One region of the Bordetella genomosp. 8 genome, then DNA from elsewhere that is predicted to be linked to it. Evidence: predicted binding sites of a transcription regulator. Region 1 holds the regulator's gene; each other region holds the start of a gene.
What was found. Region 1 encodes HrcA, which represses chaperone genes, less so after heat shock. Its sites were predicted from a motif close to TTAGCACTCNNNNNNNNNGAGTGCTAA; they were not measured.
Positions count from the first base shown of each region.

Region 1 (3,207 bases):
CCGGGACAGACCACGTCGACCTCGGTGACGCCGTCCCGCGCGAGAGCCATGACAGTGGGCGCTGTGTAGGGCTCGAGCCAGCGGGCCGAGCCGAAGCGGCTCTGGAAAGTGACCAGCGCCTGCTCGGGCATCAGGCCCAGGCGTTCGCGCAGCAGGCGGCCGGTACGCAGGCAATCCTGATAGTAGGGATCGCCGAGCTCCACCGAGTAGCGCGGCAGTCCGTGGAAGCTCATCACCAGCTTCTGCGGCCGGCCATGCTCGGCCCAGTAACGCTCGATCTTGCCGACGATGGCCTGCACGTATCCAGGGTCATCATGGAAGCGCTTGATGAAGCGCAGTTCCGGCTGGTCGCGCAAGCGCGCCGCATGGCGGCCCACCGCGTCCACGACCGTCGCCGTCGTGCTGGCCGCGTATTGCGGATACATGGGTACGACCAGGATACGTTCGCAACCGCGGCGGCGCAGCTCATCCATGGCATCGGCCACCGACGGACTGCCGTAGCGCATGCCCAGCGCGACTTCCACCTGCATGCCGCGCTGCGCGAGCAGGCGGCTCAAGCCTTCGGCCTGCCGGCGGCTGTAGACCATGAGCGGCGAACCGCCGTCCATCCAGATGCCTCGATAGCGGGGTACCAGTTTCCGGGGCCTCAGGGTGAGCACCAGCCCATGCAGGATGGGCCACCACAGATAGCGGGGGATCTCGATGACGCGGGGATCGGCCAGGAATTCGCCCAGGTAGCGGCGGATTTCCGGAGCCGTCGCGGCCTGCGGCGTGCCCAGGTTGATCAGCAGCACGCCGGTCTTGCCCAGTGGGGGCACCATGCGCTCTTCGAAGGGATCGGCTTGTTCGGGTTCCGGCAGGAAACGCTCCGGCCACAGATATTTGAACGCACGCAGGAACACGCGGATACCTCGCCACCCGTACGTCCCCCGCGGGACGCGGGAATTCTTAGTGGTTATGACTCAAGGCGTTGGACAGCAGGCGTGCCGTGATGTCCACGATGGGGATGACGCGCTCGTACGACATGCGGGTGGGACCGATCACGCCCAGCGTGCCGACGACCTGGCCATCGACGCCATACGGCGCGGTGATGACCGAGACTTCGTCCAACGGCACCAGCTGAGAATCCCCGCCGATGTAGATCTGGACGCCCTGGGCCCGGCTGGACACGTCCAGCAGTTGCAGCAGGTCGGTCTTCTTTTCGAACAGCGCGAACATCTTGCGCAGCCGGTCCATGTCCGACGCGATGTCAGTGACGTCCAGCAGCTTGCGTTCGCCGGAAATCACCACGGCGTCGCCGTCTTCGATGGCCTCCGTGCCGGCTTCGACCGCGGCCTGCATCAGGCGCGAGATATCGTCGCGCAACTGCGCCAGCTCGGTCGCCAGCGTGCGGCGCACGGCGTCGAAGGACTTGCCGGCGAAGTGCACGTTGAAGAAATTGGCCGCCTCCAGCAGTTCGTGTTCGGCGTAATCGCGCTGGACGAACAGGATGCGGTTCTGCACGTCGCCGTCCGGCGTGACGATGATCAGCAGCACGCGCTTGTCGGAAAGGCGGATGAATTCGATCTGGCGGAAAACCTGGGCGCGCTTGGGGGTGAGCACGACGCCGGCGAACTGCGTGAGGTTGGACAGCAGGGCCGCCGCCGCATTCACCGCCCGCGCGGGCTCGGCCGCCGGCAGGCTTTCGCGGATATGCTCGGGCTGGATGTCATAGCTGCGCACCGCCAGCAGCGAATCGACGAAGAGCCGGTAGCCGCGTGGCGTGGGAATCCGCCCGGAAGAAGTATGCGGGCTGTGGATCAGCCCGGACTCTTCCAGATCCGCCATCACATTCCGTATGGTGGCCGGGGAAAGATCGAACACCTTCGAAAGCGTGCGCGATCCGACCGGTTGGCCGTCGGCGATATAGCGTTCAATCAACGCCTTGAGCAGTGCGCGTGCGCGGTCGTCCATGTCGCTATTCTATGGAAACTTTTTTGCAACGGTGCCAATTTTGTCCCTTAAAGGCAAATATGACCCCATATAATCGTTGAATCCTAGCTCAAACCCACACCGGACGCCGCCTCCAGCATGCATTTCCCGACTGTCGCCCTCATCGGCAGATACCAGGACACCGGACTGGACGCACCGCTGCGCGCCTTGGCCCAGATGTTGACCGAGGAAGGCCGCGCCGTGCTTATTGAAAAGGACACGTCCCACAATACCGGCCTGGCGGAATTCCCCGTGGCGGACATCGACGAAATCGGCCGGCGCGCCGATCTGGCCGTGGTGATGGGCGGCGACGGCACCATGCTGGGCGCGGCGCGCGTCCTGGCGCCGCACGGCGTGCCCCTGATCGGGGTCAATCACGGCAGGCTGGGCTTCATCACCGACGTGCCCCTGCACGACGCCAAGAGCGCCCTGTCGCGCGTGCTGGAGGGCAACTTCAAGGCCGAGGACCGCATGCTGCTGGAAGGCGGCATCTGGCGCGGCGACCAGCAATTGTTTTCCTCATCCGCGGTGAACGACGTCGTGCTCAACCGCGCCGGCCGCGGCGGGATGATCGAAGTGCGGGTCGAACTGGACGGGATTTTCATGTACACGCAGCGGGCGGATGGACTGATCGTCGCCACGCCCACGGGGTCCACGGCCTACGCCCTGTCGTCCAACGGGCCCATCCTGCATCCGGGCCTGCAGGCCATGGTGCTGGTGCCGGTGGCGCCGCAGACCTTGTCGAACCGGCCCATCGTCATCCCGGACAACGGCGAACTGGCGATGACCCTGACCGGCATGGGCCGCGTCGAACATGGCGCCTCCTGCCATTTCGACATGCAGACCTGGTCGGACCTGCAGCCCGGCGACCGCATCGTGGTCCGCCGCGCGCCGCACACTATCCGCTTCCTGCATCCCGAAGGCTACAGCTTCTTCACGACCCTGCGACGCAAGCTGCATTGGAACCTGATGCCGCAAGCCACCGACAGCGGAGAATGACGCCGCCATGCTGCGCACGCTGCATATCCGGGACTTCGTTATCGTTGAGAAGACCGACATCCATTTCGGTGCTGGTTTTACCGTGTTTTCCGGCGAAACCGGCGCCGGCAAGTCCATCCTGATCGACGCGCTGGCGCTGACGCTGGGCGAACGCGCCGACGCGTCCGTACTGCGCGAAGGCGCGGCGCGCGCCGACATCAGCGCGGTATTCGACACGCCCGAGCATCTGCGCCCCTG
Region 1 covers NZ_CP021108.1:1,363,588-1,366,794, reverse strand. The annotation lists gene hemH (ferrochelatase) at 1-902, opposite strand, end outside; gene hrcA (heat-inducible transcriptional repressor HrcA) at 949-1,953, opposite strand; gene CAL12_RS06215 (NAD kinase) at 2,071-2,970, shown strand; gene recN (DNA repair protein RecN) at 2,978-3,207, shown strand, end outside.

Region 2 (3,207 bases), 1.2 Mb from region 1:
CCACCCAGGCGCCCTGGCGCGAACGCTATCGGATGGAAAGCTACGTTACCCAGGAGCTTTATGGCCTGGCGACCGGGCAGCTCGGCGCGGCGCCCGGGCGCATCGGGATCTTCGGCCACTCCATGGGCGGCCATGGGGCGCTGGTGCTGGCCTTGCGCCATCCCGGCTTGTTCCGCTCGGTGTCGGCCTTCGCTCCCATCGCCGCGCCCAGCCGCTGTCCGTGGGGCGAGAAGGCGTTCTCCAATTATCTGGGGACAGATAAATCGGAATGGGCCCGCCACGACGCGACGGCGCTCATGGCGACGCTGCGCACGCCTTATCCCGGCGGCATCCTGGTCGACCAGGGCCTGGCCGACCGCTTCCTGGCGCAGCAGCTGTATCCGGAGGCCTTCGAAGCGGCTTGCGTCCAGGCTGCCCAGCCGCTGCGGCTGCGCCGCCACGAGCACTACGACCACGGGTATTACTTCATCCAGAGCTTCATGGAAGACCACATCCGCTTCCATGCCGAGCAATTCGAGCTATCGGCCGAAGGGGCTTGACGCCTTCTATATACTGGAACTGTGTCCGAGTTTCCCCGAGGATCGTTTTGATCGAAGGCGTCGCCCCGTCCGTCTGGATCGCCGTGGTCACCATCGCCGCGTTGCTGCTCGGCTTTGGCTTGTTCCTGGGCAAGGGCGGCCCGCGCGACGCGCGCGGCAGGCGCCAATTCCGGCTGAGGCCGGTGCGGCGGGTATTCGGCCTGCTATTGCTGGCCCTGGCCTGCGTGTCGGGGATATTGGCGGCCACGCTCTACCAGTTCCTGCGCCTGACGTCCGACGAGCCGGTGGCGGTGTTGACGCTGCGCGAACAGGCGCCGCGCCAGTTCGTGGCGACCGCGGAACTGCAGGGCAAGGCCGCCGAGGACTTCGTTTTGCGCGGCGATGAGTGGCAGATTGACGCGCGCATGGTGCGCTGGCGGCTGCCGGCCCTGCTGGCGGGCGTCCCGCCGCTGTACCGGCTGGAGCGCCTGTCGGGCCGCTATGCCGATCCGGCGGCGGAACAGTCCGAGCCGCGCACGGTTTATGCGCTCGGTCCCGCGGGCACGCCGGATCTGGCCAGGCTGAAGCAGCGGTTTCCGGACTGGCTGCCTTTCGTGGACGTGCAGTACGGCAGCGCTGCCTATATGCCCATGTTCGATGGCGCCCGCTTTCGGGTTTTCGTCGATCCCCGGGGCGCGCTGTTCATCCGTCCCGACAATCCTGCCACCGCGGATGCGCTGAAGCAGCGCGGGTGGTGATTGGATCGCCCGCGACGGGCGGGGTGTCCATGGACAAGGAATGACTGAACTTCCCAGGCCGTTGAAGGTCGAATTAGCACTCTCCTTTTCAGAGTGCTAAGATCACCCGATGCGTTCTACCCATAGCCGTTTCCTGGAGCAAAACACCATGAAACAACAGAATTCCTCGTTGGCCGTACCCGCCAACGCGCTTACGCTGGCCATCGCCAATCCGGGCGCGCTGGGGACGATCGACGCATATATCTCCGCCGTGAACCGCCTGCCGGTGCTGACGGCGGATCAGGAAAGCGCGCTCGGCCGTCGCCTGCGCGACGCCGGCGATCTGGATGCCGCGCGCGAGCTGGTGCTGTCGCACCTGCGCCTGGTCGTGTCCATCGCGCGCCAGTACCTGGGATACGGTCTGCCGCATGCGGACCTGATCCAGGAAGGCAACGTCGGACTGATGAAGGCCGTCAAGCGTTTCGATCCCGAGCGCGGGGTCCGGCTGGTTTCGTTCGCCGTGCACTGGATCAAGGCGGAAATCCATGAGTACATCGTGCGCAACTGGCGCCTGGTGAAGGTCGCCACCACCAAGGCGCAGCGCAAGCTGTTCTTCAATCTGCGCAGCATGCGTCCGGACGGCAAGACGCTGGATACGGAGCGGGTGGACGAAATCGCCCGCCAGCTCAACGTCCGGCCGGAAGACGTCAGCGAGATGGAAGTCCGCCTGTCCGGCCGCGACATGGCCCTGGAAGCCCAGGACGACGACGATGAAAGCTTCGCGCCCATCGCCTACCTGTCCGACGAAGGCCGCCAGGAACCGACGCGCGTGCTGGAGCGCAAGGCTCACGACGAGCTTCAGAGCACGGGCCTGCATGACGCGCTGGAAGCACTGGACCCCCGCTCCCGCCACATCGTGCAGGCGCGCTGGCTGCAGGATGACGGTGGCGCCACGCTGCACGAGCTGGCGCAGGAATACGGCATCTCCGCCGAGCGTGTCCGCCAGATCGAGGCCGCCGCGCTGAAGAAGATGCGCGGCAGCCTGCAGCCGGCCTGATTGATGCCCGAAACGGTGGCGCGCTGGCGACAGCGCGCCATTCTTTTATGCTTGGGCAGTTACTTTTAGATGCATGTCGCCGCGGGAAATCCCGAATGCGGGCGAAACTTTCTCATGTCGCCCCAGCCTAACCCCATGTAGACCACCTGCCTGGAGCCTTCCAGGCCTGTAGTCTTCTCACCTGTCTCGGCTTCTCCTCTTTCCCCTCCCCTATGAGACAGGTGTTTAGCGGGGCACCCCACGTGGTGCCCCGTTTTTTATTTGGTCTCGCGTCAGGCGCCGCCCGCGATGCCGGCTGGGGCGGCGGCCACGTCGGGGGCCGCCTCGCAGGGCATCGGCATGGGCGCTTCCTCGGGCTCGTTCCATTCCTGCAGGAGCGCGCGCCACAGTGCGGCGTCCAGCCGCCGCACGCCGGTCGCGATCGAGCCGTCGGGATACAGCTTCATCCACCGATAGCCGGCCGGCTGCGGATCCAGCCTGTGCCGGCCATCGCGGATGGTGAACTGGAAGCAGGTGGACGGCGTCGCCAGCATCCGCACGTTGCCGCGCCGGCGATCGAAGTCCTGGTGGACGTGCCCCCATAGCAGGATGCGGGCATTGCCCCAGCGCGTCAGGTGGCGGAACAGCTCGGCGGCGTTGTCCAGCATCATGGCATCGCGCCAGTCGGCGCTGATCTGCACCGCATTGTGATGCATGGCGACCAGCGCCGGGCGTCCCTGCGCCGTGCCCAGCGCGTGGTCTAGCAGCTCGAACTGATCCCTTTCGAGATGGCCGGCGTTGGAACCGGCGACATGCGAGTCCAGCGTGACGATGCGCCAGGGGCCGATGTCGGTGACCGGTTCGGTCCAGGCGCCCAATGCGCGCTTGAGCGCGGCCGGCGCGTCATGGTTGCCCG
Region 2 covers NZ_CP021108.1:201,931-205,137, forward strand. The annotation lists gene fghA (S-formylglutathione hydrolase) at 1-539, shown strand, start outside; gene CAL12_RS00940 (hypothetical protein) at 587-1,276, shown strand; gene rpoH (RNA polymerase sigma factor RpoH) at 1,425-2,312, shown strand; gene CAL12_RS00950 (phosphodiesterase) at 2,585-3,207, opposite strand, start outside.
Region 2: a site for HrcA is predicted at 1,350-1,376, ahead of rpoH (RNA polymerase sigma factor RpoH). Genes of this name have one in related genera too.

Region 3 (3,207 bases), 680 kb from region 1:
GAGGCCTTTTCCAGCGACATGCCGGTTTCTTCGGAGATGACCACGCCGCCCGTCAGGATGGCGATGTCTTCCAGCATGGCCTTGCGGCGGTCGCCGAAGCCAGGCGCCTTGACGGCGGTGGTCTTCAGGATGCCACGGATGTTGTTCACGACCAGGGTGGCCAGCGCTTCGCCTTCGACGTCTTCAGCGATGATCAGCAGCGGACGGCTCGACTTGGCGACTTGTTCCAGCACGGGCAGCAGGTCGCGGATGTTGCTGATCTTCTTGTCGAAGATCAGGACGAACGGGTCGTCCAGCGCGGCGACTTGCTTGTCGGGGTTGTTGATGAAGTAGGGCGACAGGTAGCCGCGATCGAATTGCATGCCTTCGACCACGTCCAGCTCGTTTTCCAGCGACTTGCCGTCTTCGACGGTGATGACGCCTTCCTTGCCGACCTTGTCCATCGCGTCGGCGATGATCTGGCCGATCGACGAATCGCTGTTGGCGGAGATCGAGCCGACCTGGGCGATTTCCTTGCTGGTGGTGACGGGCTTGCTCAGCTTCTTCAGCTCTTCGACGGCGGCGGCGACGGCCTTGTCGATGCCGCGCTTCAGGTCGATGGGGTTGAAGCCGGCGGCCACGTACTTCAGGCCTTCCTGGACGATGGCCTGGGCCAGCACGGTGGCGGTCGTGGTGCCGTCACCGGCGTTGTCGGAGGTCTTGGAGGCAACGTCCTTGACCAGTTGCGCGCCGATGTTCTCGAACTTGTCCTTCAGTTCGATTTCCTTGGCGACGGACACGCCGTCCTTGGTCACGGTCGGGGCGCCGAAGGAGCGCTCCAGCACGACGTTGCGGCCCTTGGGGCCCAGGGTGGTTTTGACAGCGTTGGCGAGGACATTCACGCCACGGACGATGCGCACACGGGCGTCATCGGCGAACAGGACTTGCTTGGCAGCCATAGTGGTTCCTTACTGGAATTCTGTGGGAATTCTGTCGAATTCGGTATTCGGGACGGGGGAATTACTGGATCACGGCGAGGATTTCTTCCTCGCGGATGACGAGCAGCTCTTCGCCATCGACCTTGACGGTCTGGCCGGAATACTTGCCGAAGAGCACCTTGTCACCGGCCTTCAGGTCAACCGGCAGCACCTTGCCGTCTTCCGTGCGCTTGCCGGGACCGACGGCGACGACTTCGCCTTGGTCAGGTTTTTCGGCCGCGCTGTCGGGGATGACGATGCCCGAGGCGGTTTTGCGCTCGTTGTCCAGGCGTTTGACGATCACGCGATCATTCAAAGGACGCAGGGCCATGAAGAACTCCTGTATTCAGTACGATGTGGGGTTGTCTCTAGGGACCGGCCAGAGGCTGTGTTAGCACTCATTGGCGGCGAGTGCTAATTATAGGGGCGGTTGGTTTGGCTTCAAGAGCGAGGTGGTCTGCTGTTACAAATATGTTGTGCTGGGTGTCTGCCGGCTTACAGGGGCGGATGGGAGGTCTGATCTTTGACGGGTTACAGCTGCCGCGCGATGCTTCCAGATAAGCTGCCGGCGACCTTTCCCCAGGATCCCAGCGCGACCGATAGCCCATGGCGTCCTGCTTGTATGATTCCAACCATATAGATCTGCACCCATGCGGCCCCTCAGCCCTGAAAACATCGTAGCTGAACTGAGCTATGCCTATCTACATGCGGTCGCCTCACACGCGGCTGTGGCGTGCGTGGCGGCGGGGCGTCACGAAGACAACGCCGGGGTGGACGCAAAGCTTACCGGTTGGGGGCCATTCCCGAACGGAGGGTACAGGAACGAGGTCGACATCAAGATTCAGCTCAAGGCAACGGCTCGCGAGCCGGCAATCGTAGGCAACTGCTTGTCGTACAGCTTGCACGGCATCGCCCAATACGATGATCTCCGCACTGCAGCTGTTTGCACGCCTCGCATCCTTGTGGTTTTGTTTCTTCCACCGACGCATGCCGAATGGCTGTCCCATTCAGATAAGGCGCTTTCTTTACGAAAGTGCGCATACTGGGTCAGCTTGCGCGGAGCCCCAGCGTCCGAGAACAGATCGACACAGACCGTTTATCTGCCCACGTCACAGAGATTCGATCCGGCGGGCCTGGTCGCCTTGATGGCGCGGCTATCAAGGAACGATATTCCGCTCTATCAAGGGGCAGAAGCATGACGTCAGATTGGACGGTCGGTCCTACAGACCTGCGGGATTATCTCAAGGCGCATGGCTGGTCTTTGCTCGAGGTCGCGCTATCGGACCGGTTATATGTGCTGCAAAATGGCCGCTATCCGCAGCGTCAGCTTGTTTTCCCAATGGATACGACAGCGCCGGATTACCGTGAGTCTGTCCGCATCGTCCTCGAAAAGCTTGCGGAGATGACTGGCCAGCATCCAGACCCTCTCCTTTCCAGCATTCGAGTATTGAAGGATGACGTCCTTCGCCTCAGGGTGTCCTTTGACGGAAACGATAGCGCGCTACCCCTGAGCTTTGCCGGCGCATTGGTGCAGAACACTGAAAAGCTGTTGAAGGCGGCCACGTGTACCGTCCTGAGACCCCGCCCGCATCACCCACGTTTGTCGCTGAGTGAGGCTTCCCAGCTTATTGAGAAAGCCAAGTTCCAGCAGACGGAGCAGGGCAGTTTCATTCTGAAGGTCGCATGCCCGCTCGATGCGTTGGAGGGGCAAGGTGGTTTGGAACTCGACGATACGAATCCGCCCTTCGTGCGGAATGTGACGCTTGCTTTGCAGCAAGCCATGTTCAAACTGAGAACGGCTATTGAATCCGATACTCTGGATTCGCTCGTGGACGATCTGAAAACGGACCCGGCCCCTATCATTTCTTCGAATTTATGTGAGGCAATCGCCGGAATGCATGACGAGTCGATCGATAATTCGGTCGAGTTCAGTTTCGACTGGTCTGTGCTGCATGCAGTTCCGACGCACATCTCCACAGGAACGATACGGATCCAGCGCGACTATTTTTCGCGTATTGAGGAAGTGCGCCGCGAGTTGCGCGCTGTCGACCTGGTGGTGGCGGATACATTTATCGGTACTGTCGAAAGACTCGATGGGTCGGTGGAGGCTGATGGCCGCCGTTCAGGAGATGTGATCCTCGCGGTACTTCTTCCCGATGAGGGAGAAACCATCAGGGTGAAGACCATGCTTAGCGCGGATGATTACGAAAAGGCCATCACCGCGCATAAAGTCAACGGTACGTACGTCCGC
Region 3 covers NZ_CP021108.1:684,043-687,249, forward strand. The annotation lists gene groL (chaperonin GroEL) at 1-938, opposite strand, end outside; gene groES (co-chaperone GroES) at 1,000-1,287, opposite strand; gene CAL12_RS28710 (DUF4365 domain-containing protein) at 1,607-2,155, shown strand; gene CAL12_RS03115 (hypothetical protein) at 2,152-3,207, shown strand, end outside.
Region 3: a site for HrcA is predicted at 1,348-1,374, ahead of groES (co-chaperone GroES). Genes of this name have one in related genera too.